4 regions of the Mesorhizobium sp. CO1-1-8 genome follow, and region 1 is predicted to be linked to each of the others. Evidence: predicted binding sites of a transcription regulator. Region 1 holds the regulator's gene; each other region holds the start of a gene.
What was found. The regulator LexA, encoded in region 1, represses DNA repair genes until DNA is damaged. The targets are predictions, from matches to a motif close to TGTTCNNNNTGTGTTCNG.
Positions count from the first base shown of each region.

Region 2: LB558_RS28420 (helicase-related protein) is a predicted target of LexA. The motif match lies at 2,099-2,116, and genes of this name have one in related genera.
Region 3: LB558_RS09305 (DNA recombination protein RmuC) is a predicted target of LexA. The motif match lies at 2,014-2,031, and genes of this name have one in related genera.
Region 4: LB558_RS12960 (ATP-dependent helicase) is a predicted target of LexA. The motif match lies at 2,620-2,637, and genes of this name have one in related genera.

Region 1 is NZ_JAIUGZ010000010.1:174,263-178,475, forward strand. Features, by position in the region: gene LB558_RS20630 (ComEC/Rec2 family competence protein) at 1-1,754, shown strand, start outside; gene lexA (transcriptional repressor LexA) at 1,748-2,488, opposite strand; gene kynU (kynureninase) at 2,898-4,145, opposite strand.
Region 2 is NZ_JAIUGZ010000019.1:81,489-85,701, forward strand. Features, by position in the region: gene LB558_RS28420 (helicase-related protein) at 1-1,911, opposite strand, end outside; gene phbB (acetoacetyl-CoA reductase) at 2,652-3,377, opposite strand; gene LB558_RS28430 (acetyl-CoA C-acetyltransferase) at 3,470-4,213, opposite strand, start outside.
Region 3 is NZ_JAIUGZ010000004.1:79,107-83,319, reverse strand. Features, by position in the region: gene LB558_RS09325 (GNAT family N-acetyltransferase) at 1-55, opposite strand, end outside; gene fmt (methionyl-tRNA formyltransferase) at 52-1,005, opposite strand; gene LB558_RS09315 (plasmid stabilization protein) at 1,082-1,372, opposite strand; gene def (peptide deformylase) at 1,430-1,960, opposite strand; gene LB558_RS09305 (DNA recombination protein RmuC) at 2,064-3,335, shown strand; gene LB558_RS09300 (GFA family protein) at 3,356-3,760, opposite strand; gene LB558_RS09295 (cation diffusion facilitator family transporter) at 3,821-4,213, opposite strand, start outside.
Region 4 is NZ_JAIUGZ010000005.1:280,688-284,900, forward strand. Features, by position in the region: gene LB558_RS12955 (glucose/quinate/shikimate family membrane-bound PQQ-dependent dehydrogenase) at 87-2,402, opposite strand; gene LB558_RS12960 (ATP-dependent helicase) at 2,676-4,213, shown strand, end outside.

The DNA of each region.
Region 1 (4,213 bases):
TGCCGCCGACCGGGCCGGTGCGACCGGACAGCTATGATTTCTCCTTCGACAGCTATTTTGCCGGCATCGGCGGAAGCGGGTTCTTTCTCGGCAATCCAAAGCTTGTCGTCAGCGATGATGGCGACATGCCGCTGTCAGCCCGAATATCCTCTAGCGTGGAAAATGCCCGTGAAGGCATCGCCGACCATATCAGGGCGAGCGTCGGCGGCGCCGAAGGCGAGATCGCCGCGGCGCTCATCGTCGGCGTGCGCGCCGGCATTCCCGATGACATCAATGAGGCGATGCGACGTACCGGCATCTACCACATCATCTCCATTTCGGGACTGCACATGGCGCTGGTCGCCGGCACCATCATGGGATTGCTGCGCGGCGCCTTCGCCTTGTTTCCCGACTTTTCCGCGCGTCGCCCGGTCAAGAAGTATGCCGCTGCCGCCGCACTGTTCTCGATCGCCGCCTATCTCATCATTTCTGGCGTCGTCGTTGCCGCCGAGCGCAGCTTTATCATGCTGGCGGTGATGCTGATTGCCGTGCTGTTCGATCGAGCAGCACTCACCATGCGCAATCTGGCGATCTCGGCGATCGCCGTCATCGTGGTGTCGCCGCACGAGGTTGTCGGCCCGAGCTTCCAGATGTCGTTCGCCGCGACCGCGGCGCTGGTCGGCGCCTATGCCGGCTGGTCGGATCACCGCGCGGGAAAAGCAAGACCGCCGCCGCCAAAGCGATCCATGCCCGGTTTCCTGACGCGAAAAGTCCTGCTGGCGGCAACCGGCCTTGCCATGACCTCGATCATCGCCGGAAGCGCCACGACGCTGTTTGCCATCTGGCATTTTCAGCGGGTGTCGCCGCTCAGCCTGTTCGCCAACCTGGCCATCATGCCGATCGTGTCACTGGTTGTCATGCCTTTCGCCGTGCTCAGCGCGCTGGCAATGCCATTCGGCGCTGATGGACCCTTTCTCTATGTGATGAGCAAGGGCCTGACGGCGATGATCGCCATGTCCGGATGGATTTCCGAGCGTTCGCCGGTCGATGGGGTCGGATTGATTTCGCAGCAGTCTGTCCTGCTGGTGGCGATTGCCCTGGTCATTGCGACGATGACGACGACATGGCTGCGGCTTGCGGCTCTTCCGTTCGCGATTGCCGGCCTGCTGACCGTCTCGGATACGCGCACGCCGGATGTGCTGATCTCGGAAGACGCCCGGCTGGTGGCGTTGCCGATCGGTGGCGGTGAGCTTGCCGTCAGCCGGGAACGGCCGAACGAATTCACCGTCGACAACTGGAAACGCGCGCTGACATCAGAAACCATCGTCGTTCCGGAGGTGTTCGACAACAGCGACGGGCAATTCGACGTCGCGGATGCCGTTGAGCTACCGCCGGGATCGCCGTTCTATTGCTCCTCAGGCGTTTGCGTGGCCAGGCACATGTCCGGTGCAATCATTGCCTATGTCGAGGACCGCAAGGACACCTGGAAAGCCTGCGGCTTCGCCGAGTTGATCGTCATCAATGACGCCACCGCCTATGACGCCTGTCACAACCCGCTGGTTCTCGTCATCACCAAGCGGCAACTGGCTCGCAAAGGAAGCGCCGCGATCTTCTTCGATCGCCAATCGGCGACCACGCCGGCGACGATCAGCTTCGCGGTGGACAGCCCATATCGGCCCTGGCACACGCAACGCAAATACTCTCGCGAGGCGCGGGGGCTGGCACCCTTCAAGAAACCCGAGAAGCCAGTGGCCAACCCGCAGCCGCCTCAGTAGCGGCGGATCAGGCCAACGAGCTTGCCTTGCACCTTGACCCTGTCCGGGCCGAAAATACGGGTTTCATAGGCCGGGTTGGCGGCTTCGAGCGCAATCGAGGCGCCCTTGCGGCGGAACCGCTTCAGCGTCGCTTCCTCTTCATCGACCAGCGCCACGATGATCTCACCGGGGCTTGCCGTGTCGGCATTGCGGATGATGACGGTATCGCCGTCGAAGATGCCGGCGTCGATCATCGAGTCGCCCTTAACCTCCAGCGCATAGTGCGCGCCGCCCATGATCATGTCCGGCGGCACCGAGATCGAATGCGTCTGATGCTGGATGGCATCGATCGGCACGCCGGCGGCGATGCGGCCCATCACCGGTATCGACACGGCGGAGACCGCATCGTCGTCATTGCCAGGCGAGGGCATCCGCGAAGGCGCCGGCTTGATCTGCCGGCCAAGAGCACCACCCTGACCGAGACTGCCCTGGATGACGCTTGGCGAGAACTTCTTTGCCGCGTTGAGGCCGGGCGCGATCGAGTCCGGCAACCGCAGCACTTCCAGCGCGCGTGCCCGATTGGGCAGCCGGCGAATGAAGCCGCGCTCCTCGAGCGCCGTGATCAGCCGATGGATCCCGGATTTGGAGGCAAGGTCGAGTGCCTCCTTCATCTCGTCGAAGGAGGGCGGAATGCCGCTCTCTTTCAGGCGTTCATGGATGAACATCAGCAGTTCATGTTGCTTGCGTGTCAGCATGGCGGCCCCCAGATTACCTGAAACCAGAATCGAAAAACAAACCCAGAACAAACACTATCTGTTCCAGTAGTGTTCTGCAACCGTTTAAAGTTTAATGAATTTGTTAAGGCCGCTGAAATTATTTGGCGGTTGCCAGCGGGTCGCGATCGATGGGCGCCAACCACGGCGATGCGTTGCTCATATTGAAATTATTATGGTTAATGACCTGTGGCTTATCCTCTAGCAAGGCTTGGCATTACCTGTCGATCGACATCGACAAGGGACGATAGCGACCTTCGGGGCACTCGTTTGCCGTGAACGAAACGGAGCCAAAACGCCAACTTCGGCTGGCATTTGCGGCTGGAAATTCAGTTCTCCGTCATCTGCCAGGCAGAGAGGGCAGCGACGGCGGATCGCCGGGATCGGTGCGTCAGGTAACGGCCTCCTTGACGGCGAAACGCTGGTCCTTCCATGCGCCCGTACGCAGAATGTCTTCCAGCACCTCAACCGCCAGCCACACATCCTTGTAGCCGACATAGAGGGGCGTGAAGCCGAAACGGATGGTTGATGGGGCGCGGAAGTCACCGATCACCCCGCGCTCGATCAGCGCCCGCATGATTTGATAGCCATGATCGTGAAGGAATGACACCTGGCTGCCGCGCCTGGTCGCGTCGCGGGTGGTCTCCAGCGTGAGACCGTAGGCGCCGCACTTGGCTTCGACGAGCTGGATGAACAGTTCGGTCAGCGCGACACTCTTCTTTCGCAGTTCCGCCATGTCGACGTCGTTCCAGATGGCAAGCGCACCTTTGAGCGCCCGCATCGACAGGACCGGCTGCGTGCCGCACAGAAAGCGGCGGATGCCTGTGCCGGCGACATAACCCCGTTCGAAGGCAAAGGGCCGCGCATGGCCCCACCAGCCGCTAAGTGGCTGGGTGATATCGCCGTGGTGGCGCTGCGCGGCATAGATGAAAGCCGGCGCTCCCGGACCGCCGTTGAGGTACTTGTAGGTGCAGCCGATGGCGAAATCGGCATTTGCGTGATCGAGCTCGACGGGCAGGGCGCCGGCGGTGTGGCAAAGATCCCAGACGATCAGCGCTCCGGCCGCATGAGCTTTGCGCGTCAGCGCCGCCATGTCGCGCAGTTCACCCGATTTGTAGTTGACGTGGTTGACCAGCACCACCGCGACGTTTTCGTCGATCAGCTCTTCGATGGTCGGCGCGTCGATACCCGCGAGGCGCAGCAGGACGCCATCCCGGGTCGAGGCCACGCCTTCGGCGATGTAAAGGTCTGTGGGAAAACTGTCACCCTCGGCGACGATGGCCAACCGGCCGGGCCGCATCTCCAGCGCTGCATGCAGCACCTTGTAGATGTTGGTCGACGTCGTGTCGCAGACGACGGTCTGGCCGGCCGCGGCTCCTATCAGGCGTCCAATCTGGCCACCGAGTTCGATCGGCATCTCGAACCATCCCGCCGTGTTCCAGGCTCGGATAAGATCCTGGGCCCATTCCTGGGTCGCCGCCTGCTGCAGCTCGCCGAAAACGGCATTCGACGCTGCCCCCAGTGAATTGCCGTCGAGATAGATCACCCCCTCCGGCAGAATGAAACGGTCGCGCATGGCCCGCAGCGGATCCGTGGCATCCATCGCTTCGATTGCGGCGAGATCAGGAATTCCACTCATGGTCGGTCAGTCCCCGGTTGTTAGCGAAGGGTTTTCCGCCACAGAGCGTCCCTTCGGTGAGCCTGTCC
Region 2 (4,213 bases), on a different contig from region 1:
GATGCCGGAAATCTGGTCGGCGTTTTTCAAGTCGACCAGCGGCTTCAACAGCGACTCGATCTGGAAATTGACGAAACGCTCGGCACGCGCGGCGACCTTGTCGCGCGCCGGGCCGGTCAGCTGTTCGTCGGCCAGCAGCACCAGCCGCGGCTTCAGCGCGTCTTCGCCTGATACAAGCGTGCCGATCGGCGCGCCGATCCAGCGCAGCGTGCCGTCCGAGCCAAGCGCGATGTCGCCATTGGCCGAGGCGCCGAAGCGTTCGGCGCGCGCCTCGAACTCGGCGGCCAGCGCCTTCTGGGCAGCAGTGCGCACCGCCTTGGCGTCTTCGCCGCCGGCGGTCTGGTCGGCGGTGAAGCGGAACCCTTGCAGCTCGCCGACATGGTGGCCTTCGACAAGGACGGTTCCGGTAGGACTAATTTCGGCTTCAGGCATGGTATTTTCTCTAAGGCGCCGCATGAGGACGGAAGTCCTGCGGTCTACGAAGCGTTTCGTCAACCGCTCATGCAGCGCATCCGACAATCTGTCTTCGATTTCGCGCGTCTTTTCCTGCCAGTGTGCCTGATCGGCCAGCCAGCCGGGCCGGTTCGACACGAATGTCCAGGTGCGGATCTGGGCAATGCGATGCGACAGCGTGTCGATGTCGCCCTCGGTGGTGTCGGCGCGGCGCACCTGCTCGGCCATGTAATTCTCGTCGACGTGGCCGTGGCGTGCGAGGTCCGTGTAAATCGAGGCAATGAGGTCGGCATGTTGGGCCGGCGCGATCCTGCGGTAGTCGGGCAGCGCGCAGGCTTCCCACAGCAGCGCCACGCGCTTGGCATTTGTGGTGAGTGCGCGGATGTCCTCGTCGCGGGACAGATGCTCGAGCGCCTGTGCATCGACGGCAGGCAATGCCCGTGTCAGGCCCTCGACCGGGGCGTTGGTCTCGATCGAGCGCTTCAGCGCGTCGAGGCTGGCAAAGTCGAAATGCGCGGTGCGCCACTGCAGCACCTTCACCGGATCGAAGTCGTGGCCCTCGATCTTCTTGATCAGCTCTTCGTCCAGCGGGTCGACCTGGCCGGTGACACCGAACGTGCCGTCGCGCAGATGCCGGCCGGCGCGGCCGGCGATCTGGCCAAGCTCGGCCGCCGTCAGGTTGCGATACTGGAAGCCATCGAACTTGCGGTTCTGGGCGAAGGCGACGTGGTCGAGATCGAGGTTGAGACCCATGCCGATGGCATCGGTGGCGATGAGGTAGTCGACATCGCCGGACTGGAACAATGCCACCTGGGCGTTGCGGGTGCGCGGCGAGAGCGCGCCGAGCACGACGGCGGCACCGCCCTGCTGGCGGCGGATCAGCTCGGCGATGGCGTAGACCTCGTCGGCGGAGAAGGCGACGATTGCCGTGCGCCGCGGCAGGCGGGTCAGCTTCTTGGAGCCGGCATAGGCAAGATGCGACAGCCTTGGCCGCGTCACCACAGAGACACCCCTCAGCAGGCGCTGCAGGATACCGTGCATGGTGGCGGCACCCAGCAGCAGCGTTTCCTGGCGGCCGCGCAGGTGCAGGATGCGGTCGGTGAAGATGTGGCCGCGCTCGAGGTCCCCGGCGAGCTGCACCTCGTCGATGGCGACGAAGGCGGCGTCGGTCTCGCGCGGCATGGCCTCGACGGTGCAGACCGAATATCTGGCGCCCGACGGCTGGATCTTTTCCTCGCCGGTGATCAGCGCGACCTTGTGGGCGCCGACCTTTTCGCAGACGCGGGCGTAGACCTCGCGCGCCAGAAGCCTGAGCGGCAGGCCGATGAACCCACTCTCATGCGCCACCATGCGCTCGATGGCGAGATGGGTCTTGCCGGTGTTGGTCGGCCCCAGCACGGCGGTCACGTCGCGGCCCGACAGGATCAGCGGCTCGGTGTGTTTGGGCTGGATGTTCATTGACCTAGAATAAGGCTTCCGGGACCTGGAAATAAGGCTTTCTGGCCTCTGGTTGTCGGGAGCGTGCCTCAAGTGACGCGTATGACAGCCGACACATAGGGATTTCGGGCGCGAAGCGAAAGCGGAATGTTCCGCCAGCGGCTACAGGTGTTTTGGTCAAGCTCTCAACCGGCTGCGGATTAACGGATAGAACGAGTCTGGAACGAATCGGCGACGAATCGGTGACTCCTGCAGATTCAGCTTTTGTTCACGGCTACATGTGGATTTTGCGACCGCGAGTCGCACCACATGCTGAATCCTGGAACTGGCCCGTTTCATGCTAGAGAGGGCAAGGAGGGCGTTGCCGTTAATCTTTGCCGACAAACGATCATAATGGCTTGGTATGCCTCGCCCAAGATTATGAAATTGTTGATCTTTCCTAACCCGCGTTAAGAAATTGGCAGGCGATTCCGGCTGTCGTCGTTAACGTTCCGGTCAAAGCCGGAACGAATCGGCGACGAATCAGCGATGCCGGAATTTTCTTGGTTCGTTCACCCCAACATCTTGTGTTGTGAACAGCTTATCCACCGAGAATCCACAGGCTTGAGAACAGGTTTCGCACATGTGGCGCTATTGGCGTTAACTTTTGCGTGCCGGATTGGGTCAGCACCCGTCGCGGGCACATCGATGGGAGCCATGCCGGCAACGGAAAACGGGCCGGCGTGCCGGCCCTCGATCTCTCCGCCCACATCGCCGCGTCGTCAGGCGAAGTATTGGCCGCCATTGGCCGTGAGGGTCGAGCCGGTGATGAAGCCGGCATCTTCGGATGCGAGGAAGACGACGCAGCGCGCGATTTCTTCGGGTTCGCCGAGGCGGCCGACAGGGATCTGCGGAATGATGCGCTCGTTGAGCACCTTCTCGTCGATCGCCTTGACCATCTCGGTGGCGATGTAGCCGGGGCAGATGACGTTGACGGTGATGCCGGCGCGAGCTCCCTCCTGAGCGAGAGCTTTGCTGAAACCGATGTCGCCGGCCTTGGCGGCGGAATAGTTGACCTGGCCGGCCTGGCCTTTCTGGCCGTTGATCGAGGAGATGGTGATGACGCGGCCGAACTTGCGGTCGCGCATGCCGCTCCACAGCGGATGCGTCATGTTGAAGACACCGGACAGATTGGTGTCGATGACCTCTTTCCACTGTTCGCGCGTGATCTTGTGGAACATGGCGTCACGGGTGATGCCGGCATTGTTGACCAGCACCGAGACCGGGCCGAGATCGGCCTCGACCTGCTTGATGCCGGCGGCGCAGGAATCATAATCGGCGACCGACCATTTGTAGACGGGAATGCCGGTCTCGGCCTTGAATTTGCCAGCCGCGTCGTCATTGCCTGCGTAGTTCGCTGCAACCGAATAGCCGGCGGTCTTCAATGCGATCGAGATCGCCGCGCCGATACCGCGCGAGCCCCCTGTGACGATTGCTACCTTGGTCATGCATTTCCCCTTTTTTGATATCGCCCTGTTGTCGGGCTTGGCAGGCACTGGATACAGAACGGGCGGCTCGCGCCGCCCGGTTAGTGACTTCTTCAGAGTGCTTCGATGCACATGGCGACGCCCATGCCGCCGCCGATGCACAGGGTGGCCAGCCCCTTCTTGGCGCCGCGCCGGCGCATCTCGAAGACCAGCGTGTTGAAGACGCGGGCGCCCGAAGCGCCGATCGGGTGGCCGATGGCGATGGCGCCGCCATTGACGTTGACGATCGAGGGATCCCAGCCCATGTCCTTGTTGACGGCGCAAGCTTGCGCCGCAAAGGCTTCGTTGGCCTCGACCAGGTCGAGATCGCCGACCGACCAGCCGGCCTTTTCCAAGGCCTTGCGCGAGGCGGGAATAGGTCCGGTGCCCATGATCTGCGGATCGACGCCGGCGGTTGCCCAGGACACGATGCGCGCCAGCGGGGTGATGCCGCGCCTCACCGCTTCCGCTTCGCTCATCAGCAGCGCGCCGGCCGCGCCATCATTGATGCCGGAGGCGTTGGCGGCGGTCACCGTGCCGTCCTTGTCGAAAGCCGGCTTCAGCTTGGTCATGGCGTCGATCGTGGCGCCGTGGCGAATGTATTCGTCCTGGTCGACGATGGTGTCGCCCTTCTTGCCCTTGATGGTGACGGCGACGATCTCGTCCTTGAACTTGCCGGCCTTCTGCGCGGCCTCGGCCTTGTTCTGCGAGGCGAGCGCGAACTGGTCCTGGTCTTCGCGGGTGATCTGGAACTGACGCGCGACGTTTTCGGCGGTGTTGCCCATGTGATAGCCGTTGAAGGCATCCCACAGTCCGTC
Region 3 (4,213 bases), on a different contig from region 1:
GGCGGATGGCCTCGCGATCCCGCGGCGTTGCCGCGCGTATCGACATCATGCTCATGAGAATTTCAGTCCTTTTTCGATCTTGGCCCCGCGCAGGAATTCCGACGCGGCAGCGGGCTTTCCGCCCGCCCGTTGAACTTCGACCAGCCTGATCGCGCCTGCCCCGCAGGCGACCGTCAGCCGATCATCGAGAATTCCTCCCGACTCGCCCAAATCTTCCGAAGGCAACAGGCCTTGCGACAGCGTCGAGCGAAGCAGTTTCAGCCGCTCCTGGCGGCCGCCAATTCCTATCTCCGACCAGGCGCCGGGAAAGGGCGACAGGCCGCGAATATGATTGTGGACCTCGCTTGCTGAGCGAGTCCAGTCCACGCGAGTCTCGGATTTATCGATTTTCTTGGCGTAGGTCACCCCATCCACAGCTTGTGTGGTGAATGTCAGGGTGTTCCCTTCCAACCGCGCCAGCGCTTCCACCATCAAGGCAGCACCGACACTCATCAACCGATCATGCAGATCGCCGGCTGTCATATCGGGTTCGATGGCGCATTTTTCAACCAGCCCGACCGGACCGGTGTCCAGCCCCTCTTCCATGCGCATCACCATCATGCCACTTTCCAGGTCACCGGCCATGATGGCGCGCTGGATCGGCGCGGCACCGCGCCAGCGCGGCAGCAGCGACGCATGGCCGTTGATGCAGCCGAGCCGGGTCGCCTCCAGAACCGCCTTCGGCAGCAGCAAGCCATAGGCGACGACCATGGCGACGTCGGCCTGCAAGGCGCAAAAAGCGGCCTGTTCGGCCTCGCTTTTGAGTGAAACCGGCGTCCGCACCTCGATGCCCAGTCGCTCTGCCTCGCGCTGCACTGGCGACGGTGTCAGTTCCAGCCCGCGTCGCCCTGCGGCGCGCGGCGGCTGGCTATAGACGGCGGCGATGTCATGGCCAGCCTCGGCGATGGCGCGCAAAGTCGGCACTGAAAACTCCGGCGTGCCCATGAAGATGACGCGAAGCGGCATTTTTCTTCCGGTATCCTGTCTTCTTGCTCGCGCCGTGTGCCGGCTCAAGCATCCGCTTCAAACGGAGTTATCACCTTCAGGTCAAGGCCGTCGAAGTCGCGGGGCGACCGTCGCGCTTTCTTTCCGCTTCGATCTTGTCCATGACTTCCGCGTATTCATCGCCAATTGCGCTTTCAGATATGAAAGCCGAGCGAATTGCATCCCACGCCGAGAGGCTCGGCTCCTCCCGGGCCTGCCTCTCCGCAACTATGCCTTTGCGCAGAAGGCCGATGGCCTTGTTCGACACGCTCTGGCCGACCTCGCGCGCCGCCAGTTCGATCTCGCGCTTCAAAGGCTCTGGAATGTCCCTGATCAGCATGTCGACCATCGGCATCTCCGTTTGGTGGCATCCTGCCGACATTAAGACCTGGAGGGGACTCGTGCTCTATCCCGCCAGCTTACTCGGCGCCTTGTCCCTGGCGAGCTTCTTGAATTTCTTCACCACCATGTCGCGCTTCAGCTTCGAGATGTGGTCGATGAACAGGACGCCGTTGAGGTGGTCGATCTCATGCTGCAGGCAGGTCGCCATCAGGCCCTCGGCCTCCATCTCCTGCAATTTGCCGTCGCGGTCGAGATATTTGACCCGCACGGAGGCCGGGCGTTCGACCTCGGCGTAATAGTCCGGGATCGACAGGCAGCCCTCCTCGTAGACGGAGCGCGCATCGGCGCTCTCGAGGATTTCCGGATTGATGAAGACATGCGGCGCCGGCGTCTCGTCTTCCTTGGCGAGATCGATCACCAGCAAGCGCAGCGGCTCGCCGATCTGGATTGCCGCCAATCCAATGCCCGGTGCGTCATACATGGTCGCCAGCATGTCGTCGGCTAATTTGCGCAATGGCGCGTCGACACGCTCCACCGGCTTGGAAACCTGGCGCAGGATGAGGTCGGGAAGGATGATGAGCGGCTTGATCGGCATGGCGTTCCACGTAAGACCTCCAGCGAAAAGCGTCAACCGGTTGGCATGAAGCTCGTTCACGTTTTGATCTGTGCTATCGCGACGAATCGTCTATGCTGTCCACATGAATGATTTGAGCACCATCCTTTCGGAGCCTGTCGCCCGGCTTGGCGCCACAACCATCACGCTCGGCCATGCGCTGGCCTTCGGCGCTTTGCTGTTTCTGACCCTGTTCGTGGCGCTGGTCGTTGCGTTGTGGCGGTCGGCGAAGGCGCGCGCCGTGGCGGCCGCGGAAGCCGCCGATCATGCCCGCGACGCCGAGGCGCGGATGGCCGGCATTCTGCAAAGCCAGGCCGAGATGCAGGGCCGCATGGGCGCTATCGCGGAAGTGTTCGGCGCACGGCAGGCGGAGCTGACGCAATCGATCGGCCAGCGCCTCGACGCCATGACCGGCCGGCTCGGCCAGACCATGACCGAGCAGACCAAATCCACGCATGAGAGCCTGGCCAAATTGCAGGAGCGGCTGGCCATCATCGATGTCGCGCAGGGCAACATCCAGTCGCTCGCCGGCCAGGTCGTGCAGTTGCAGGCGATCCTCTCCAACAAGCAGACGCGCGGTGCTTTCGGCCAGTCGCGCATGGAGGCGATCGTTGCCGACGGCCTGCCGCATGGCGCCTATGAATTCCAGGCGACGCTGTCGAACGGCAGCCGTCCCGACTGCCTGGTGAAGATGCCGAACGGCGCACCGTCGCTGGCCATCGACGCCAAGTTTCCGCTCGAAGCCTGGAATGCCATCCGCGCCGCCGACGGCGCCGACCTGCAGAAGGCCGCCTCGCAGGCCTTTCGCCGCGACATCGAGATCCATGTCCGCGATATCTCGGAAAAATACCTGATCCAGGGCGAGACGCAGGACACCGCCTTCATGTTCGTGCCCTCGGAATCGGTGTTCGCCGAGATCCACGAGAATTTCGAGGCGATCGTGCACAAGGCGCACCGTGCCCGCATCGTCATCGTCTCGCCGTCATTGCTGATGCTGTCGATCCAGGTCATCCAGGCGATCCTCAAGGATGCCCGCATGCGCGAACAGGCGCACCTGATCCAGGGCGAGGTCATCCGGCTGATGGAGGATGTTGCGCGTGTCGACGAGCGGGTGCGCAAGCTGCAGGTGCATTTCGGCCAGTCGGCCAAGGACATCGACGACATCCTGGTTTCGACGTCGAAGGTCACCAAGCGCGGCCAGAAGATCGAGGCGCTGGAATTCGGCGCGCAGCCCGACGGCGATGCCGCCCTGGACGCCGCGTCACGGACTCCCGCCGCGAAGGTCGACACTGGCGCGCGCGTTGCCGATTCGAAAACCGGGCAGCTCAGGCTGAGGGTCGTCGAAGGCGACGACTAAGCCGCGGTGCCGGACCGGCGCTACTGCTCCTCCAACGTGGTCATGCCCTGAAATTCGGGCAACCAGTGCAGCGCCGAGCGGTGCCATTTCTGCTGCGTCGGGATCAGATTCTGGCGCTGCCGCGCGGTCCCGACGCGAATTCCATAGACCTTCGGACCATCTCCGACAGACGTGGCGTAAAGATGCGAACCGCAGTCGGCGCAAAAGGCCTGGGTGCGCTTGGCGCCGCTCGCCACGATCTTGATATAGATTTTCGGCGTGCCCTTGGTGATGCGGTAGTTGCTTTCGGGCGCCGGAACCGTCAGGCGAAAAGCCGTGCCGGTCAGTTGCTGGCAATCCGTGCAGTGGCAGATCGTCGTCTTTTCCGGATCGACCTCCGCCTCGTAGGTGATGGCGCCACAATGACAGCCGCCGTCTATTCTCATCTTCGTTCCTCCAAGTCCCGTCAATCTAGCGGGGCGAGGCCGTGAGGCAATGGCGCGGCGCTAGTCCAGGGTAGGATCAGATGCGGAATCGATCAGCCTGCGCCGCTGCTCCCAGGTGCCTGACGTCTGCGGCTTGACGAACAGCCGCGTGATCTCCGGCATCTCCTTCCTCAGTTGCGCTTCCAGGCGCTCGACGCAAGCTTCGACTTCGGGCGCCGTCAGATGATCCTCGAACTCGATGCTCAGGCCAGCGACGATCTCTGTCGGCCCCATATGGACGGTCAGGACGCCGTTCGCCCGCTGCACCGCCGGATCCTGCTGGGCGATCGCCAGCACCTTCATCTGCACCTCGGGCGATGCCGGCTCGCCGATCAGCAGGCCCTTGCTTTCGCGGGCCAGGAAGATCGCCGTCGCGCCGAGGATCAGCGCGATGCCGATCGAGGCGGCGCCGTC
Region 4 (4,213 bases), on a different contig from region 1:
CTTTTCCCCGTCGCTATACGGGGAAAAGATACCGGCACAGATGATGGGCGGCGCGACCTCTGAAAGATCGGGTTACCCTGTCGCCCCTACTTCGGCAGCGCGTAGGCCATCACATAATCCCCAGGCTTGGTGCCGACCGAACCGTGGCCGCCGGCGACGATGACCACGAACTGGCGGCCGTCGGCGACCGTATAGGTCATCGGCGTCGATTGCCCGCCGGCCGGCAGCCGCGCCTGCCACAGCTGCTTGCCCGACGTCAGGTCGTAGGCGCGCAGATAGTCGTCGACCGCGGCCCCCAAGAAGGCGACGCCGCCAGCCGTGATCATCGGCCCGCCGATGCCCGGCACCCCGACTTTCAGCGGCAGCGGCAGCGGCGTCATATCGTAGACGGTGCCGTTGCGGTGCTTGTAGGCGATCTTGCCGGTCCTGAGATCGGCACCGGCGACATAGCCCCAGGGCGGCGCCTGGCAAGGAATGCCGAGCGGCGACAGGAACGGTCCCATCACCACCGCATAGGGCGCGCCCTCGTTGCGGTTCAGCCCCTGCTCGCTGCCGCGCCCTTCGTCCGGCGGCGGCACCTGATCGCGCGGGATCAACTGCGACTTGAACGCCAGATAGGTCGGCATGCCGAACAGCACCTGCCGGACCGGATCGACGGCGACGCCACCCCAGTTGAAGGTGCCGAAATTGCCGGGATAGATCAGCGAGCCCTGGACGGAAGGCGGCGTATAGCGCCCCTCATAGCGCAGGCCCTGGAATTCGATCCGGCAGGCCAACTGGTCGAACATGGTGAGGCCCCACATGTCGGCGCCGGTCAGCGGCTTCGGCATGAAGGTGAGATCGGAGACCGGCTGCGTCGGCGATGTGTGGTCGCCTTCGATCGCACCGCCGGGCGCCGGCACTTCGTTGACCGCAATGACCGGCTCGCCGGTGCGGCGGTCGAGCACATAGAGGTCGCCCTGCTTGGTCGGTCCCACCAGCGCCGGCACCACCGTGCCGTCGGGTTTGGTGATGTCGATCAGGCTCGGCTGCGCCGGCACGTCCATGTCCCAGAGATCGTGGTGCACGGTCTGCCGCACCCATCGCACCTGACCGGTGTTGAGGTCGAGCGCGGTGATCGACGACGAGAACTTCTCGACATTGGCGCTGCGCCCGGCGCCGAGCTGGTCCGGCGTCTGGTTGCCGAGCGGCACGTAGAGCAGGCCGAGCTTCTCGTCGGCGCTCGGCGTCGACCACATGTTGGGCGAGTTGGCGGTATAGGTCTGGCCGGCCGGCAGCGGCGTCGTCTGGTCCGGATTGCCGGAATCCCAGTTCCACACCAGCGCGCCGGTGGCAGCGTCGTAGGCGCGGATGACGCCGGACGGCTCCTGCGTCGAATAATTGTCGTTGACCGCGCCGCCGATGATGATCTTGCCGCCTGAGATCAGCGGTGCCGAGGTCGAGTAATAATAGCCCGACTTCGGATAGGGCATGTTGGTCAGAAGGTTCAGCGTGCCGCCCTCGGCGAAAGCCGGGCAGACCTGCCCGTTGGCGGCGTCGAGTGCGATCAGCCGCGCGTCCGAGGTCGGCAGGTAGACGCGGGTCGCACAGGGCTGCCCGGCGGCGCCGGCGGCATCGGCGTAATAGGCCACGCCGCGGCAGGTCTGGTGCTGGCGGTCCTTGTCGAGCTTGACCTTGGGATCGAAGCGCCATTTCTCCTTGCCGCTCGCGGCGTCGATGGCGATGGCGAAATTATGCGGCGTGCAGATGTAGAGCGTGTCGCCGATCTTCAGCGGCGTCACCTGATAGGTGGTCTCGCCGACATCGTCCGGTCCCTTCACGTCGCCGGTCCGGTAGGTCCAGGCAGGCTCCAGCTTGGCGACATTGTCTGATGTGATCTGGTCGAGCGGCGAATAGCGCTGGCCGAACTGCGTGCGGCCGTAATAGTGCCATTCGCCGGCCGGCACATCATTACCGAGATTGGCGTTGGCAACCACCTTGTCGGTGCCGAGTTCGCCGGCAATGTCCTTCGGATCTGAAGTCATCGAATAACCGGCGACGGCCAGTGATGCCAGCACGGCAAGGATCAGCGGCGCGCGTGCGTCAGGGCCGACAAGACCCCGCCTCGCCCACGGCGTCAGCAGCCACAAAGCGAGAAGCACGATGATGCCGCCGCGAGGCCCGAGTTCCCACCAGTCGAAGCCGGTTTCCCAGACCGCCCAGGCCAACGTGCCGAGCACGATCGCCGCGTAGAGCCACAGTGCGGTGGACCGGCGCCGGTAGAGCAGCCAGGCGGCGATCAGGAAGGCAAGGCCGGCAACGACATAGTACCAGCTGCCGCCCAGCATCGCCAGGCGGATGCCGCCGCCGCCGAGTGCCAGGCCGATGAGGAAAAGAATGAGGGAGGTGATGGTGACAGCCAAGATGATACTCCTTCGACTGTTGCGCTTCGCGGCTTCGACTGTTGCGCTTCGCGGCGCGGCCATGGCAACCCGGCATTGCGTGGCTGCCCGAAACACAACTTTCTCCTGACGGTCTCGCCTGTCAAGCACGGGCCTCAAGCGCAAGCCGTAATGGTCCGTCACAATTGGGATAACATCGACCGCTGTGGGAGCGTGGGGCAGCAATCGGGCGCTTTAGCGGAACAAAACGTAGACAGTCTGGTCTTTCCCCACCGAATCACTACATTCGGGGCAATGTCCGGCTTTTCCGAAGACATGCCCTTTTTCGACGAACCCAACGCGCGGCCCACGGCCCCGTCGGGCATCGCCGCGCGCGCCATGGCTGCCCGCAGCGGACACAACAACGCGCCCGACTATCTCAAGGGGCTGAACCCCGAGCAGAGGCTGGCGGTGGAAACCACCGAAGGCCCGGTTCTGGTGCTGGCCGGAGCGGGCACCGGCAAGACCCGCGTGCTCACCACCCGCATCGCCCACATCCTCGCCACCGGCAAGGCGTTCCCGTCGCAGATCCTCGCGGTGACCTTCACCAACAAGGCCGCGCGCGAGATGAAAATCCGCATCGGCGTGCTGATCGGCGAAGGCAATGTCGAGGGCATGCCCTGGCTCGGCACCTTCCACTCGATCGGCGTTAAGCTGCTGCGCCGCCACGCAGAACTTGCCGGCTTGAGATCCGACTTCACCATCCTCGACACCGACGACGTCGTGCGGCTGATCAAGCAGCTGATCCAGGCCGAAGGGCTGGACGACAAGCGCTGGCCGGCCAAGCAGTTCGCCCAGATGATCGACGGCTGGAAGAACAAGGGCCAAGGCCCGGCCGACATCGCCGAGGGCGATGCCCGCGCCTTCGCCAATGGCAAGGGCCGCGAACTCTACAAGGCCTATCAGGAGCGGCTGAAGACGCTGAACGCCTGCGATTTCGGCGACCTGCTCTGCCACCCGATCCGCATCTTCCGCGCCAATCCGGACGTGCTGAAGGAATACCACAAGCGCTTCAAATACATCCTCGTCGACGAATACCAGGACACCAACACCGCCCAGTACATGTGGCTGCGGCTTTTGGCGCAAAGGCCGGAGGCAGGGCGCGCGTCATCGTCGAAGGATTTGCATTCGGCCGAAGGCCGCAAGCCCGACCGGGCGTCCGAGCCGTTGCGAGGCCCCCGCGGAGGGCCCGCGCCGGCAGGCGCGGAGCAGCCCGCGAGCGAAAACAAAGTCAACATCTGCTGCGTCGGCGACGACGACCAATCCATCTATGGCTGGCGCGGCGCCGAGATCGACAACATCCTGCGCTTCGACAAGGATTTTCCCGGCGCCACCATCATCCGGCTGGAGCGCAACTACCGCTCGACTGCGCACATCCTTGGCGCTGCCTCCCACCTCATCGCCCACAATGAGGGCCGCTTCGGCAAGACGCTGTTCACGGACCGCAACGATCCCGAAGACGGCAAGGTCCATGTCCACGCCGCCTGGGATTCCGAGGAAGAAGCGCGCGCCGTGGGCGAGACCATCGAGACCTACCAGCGGCAAAAGCACAATCTCAACGACATGGCGATCCTGGTCCGTGCGTCCTTCCAGATGCGCGAGTTCGAGGACCGTTTCGTCACGCTCGGCCTCAACTACCGCGTCATCGGCGGCCCGCGTTTTTACGAGCGCATGGAAATCCGCGACGCGATGGCCTTCTTCCGCGTCGTCGCGCAAGGCGCCGACGACCTCGCCTTCGAGCGCATCGTCAATGTGCCGAAGCGGGGGCTGGGCGAAGCCACCATCCGCCAGAT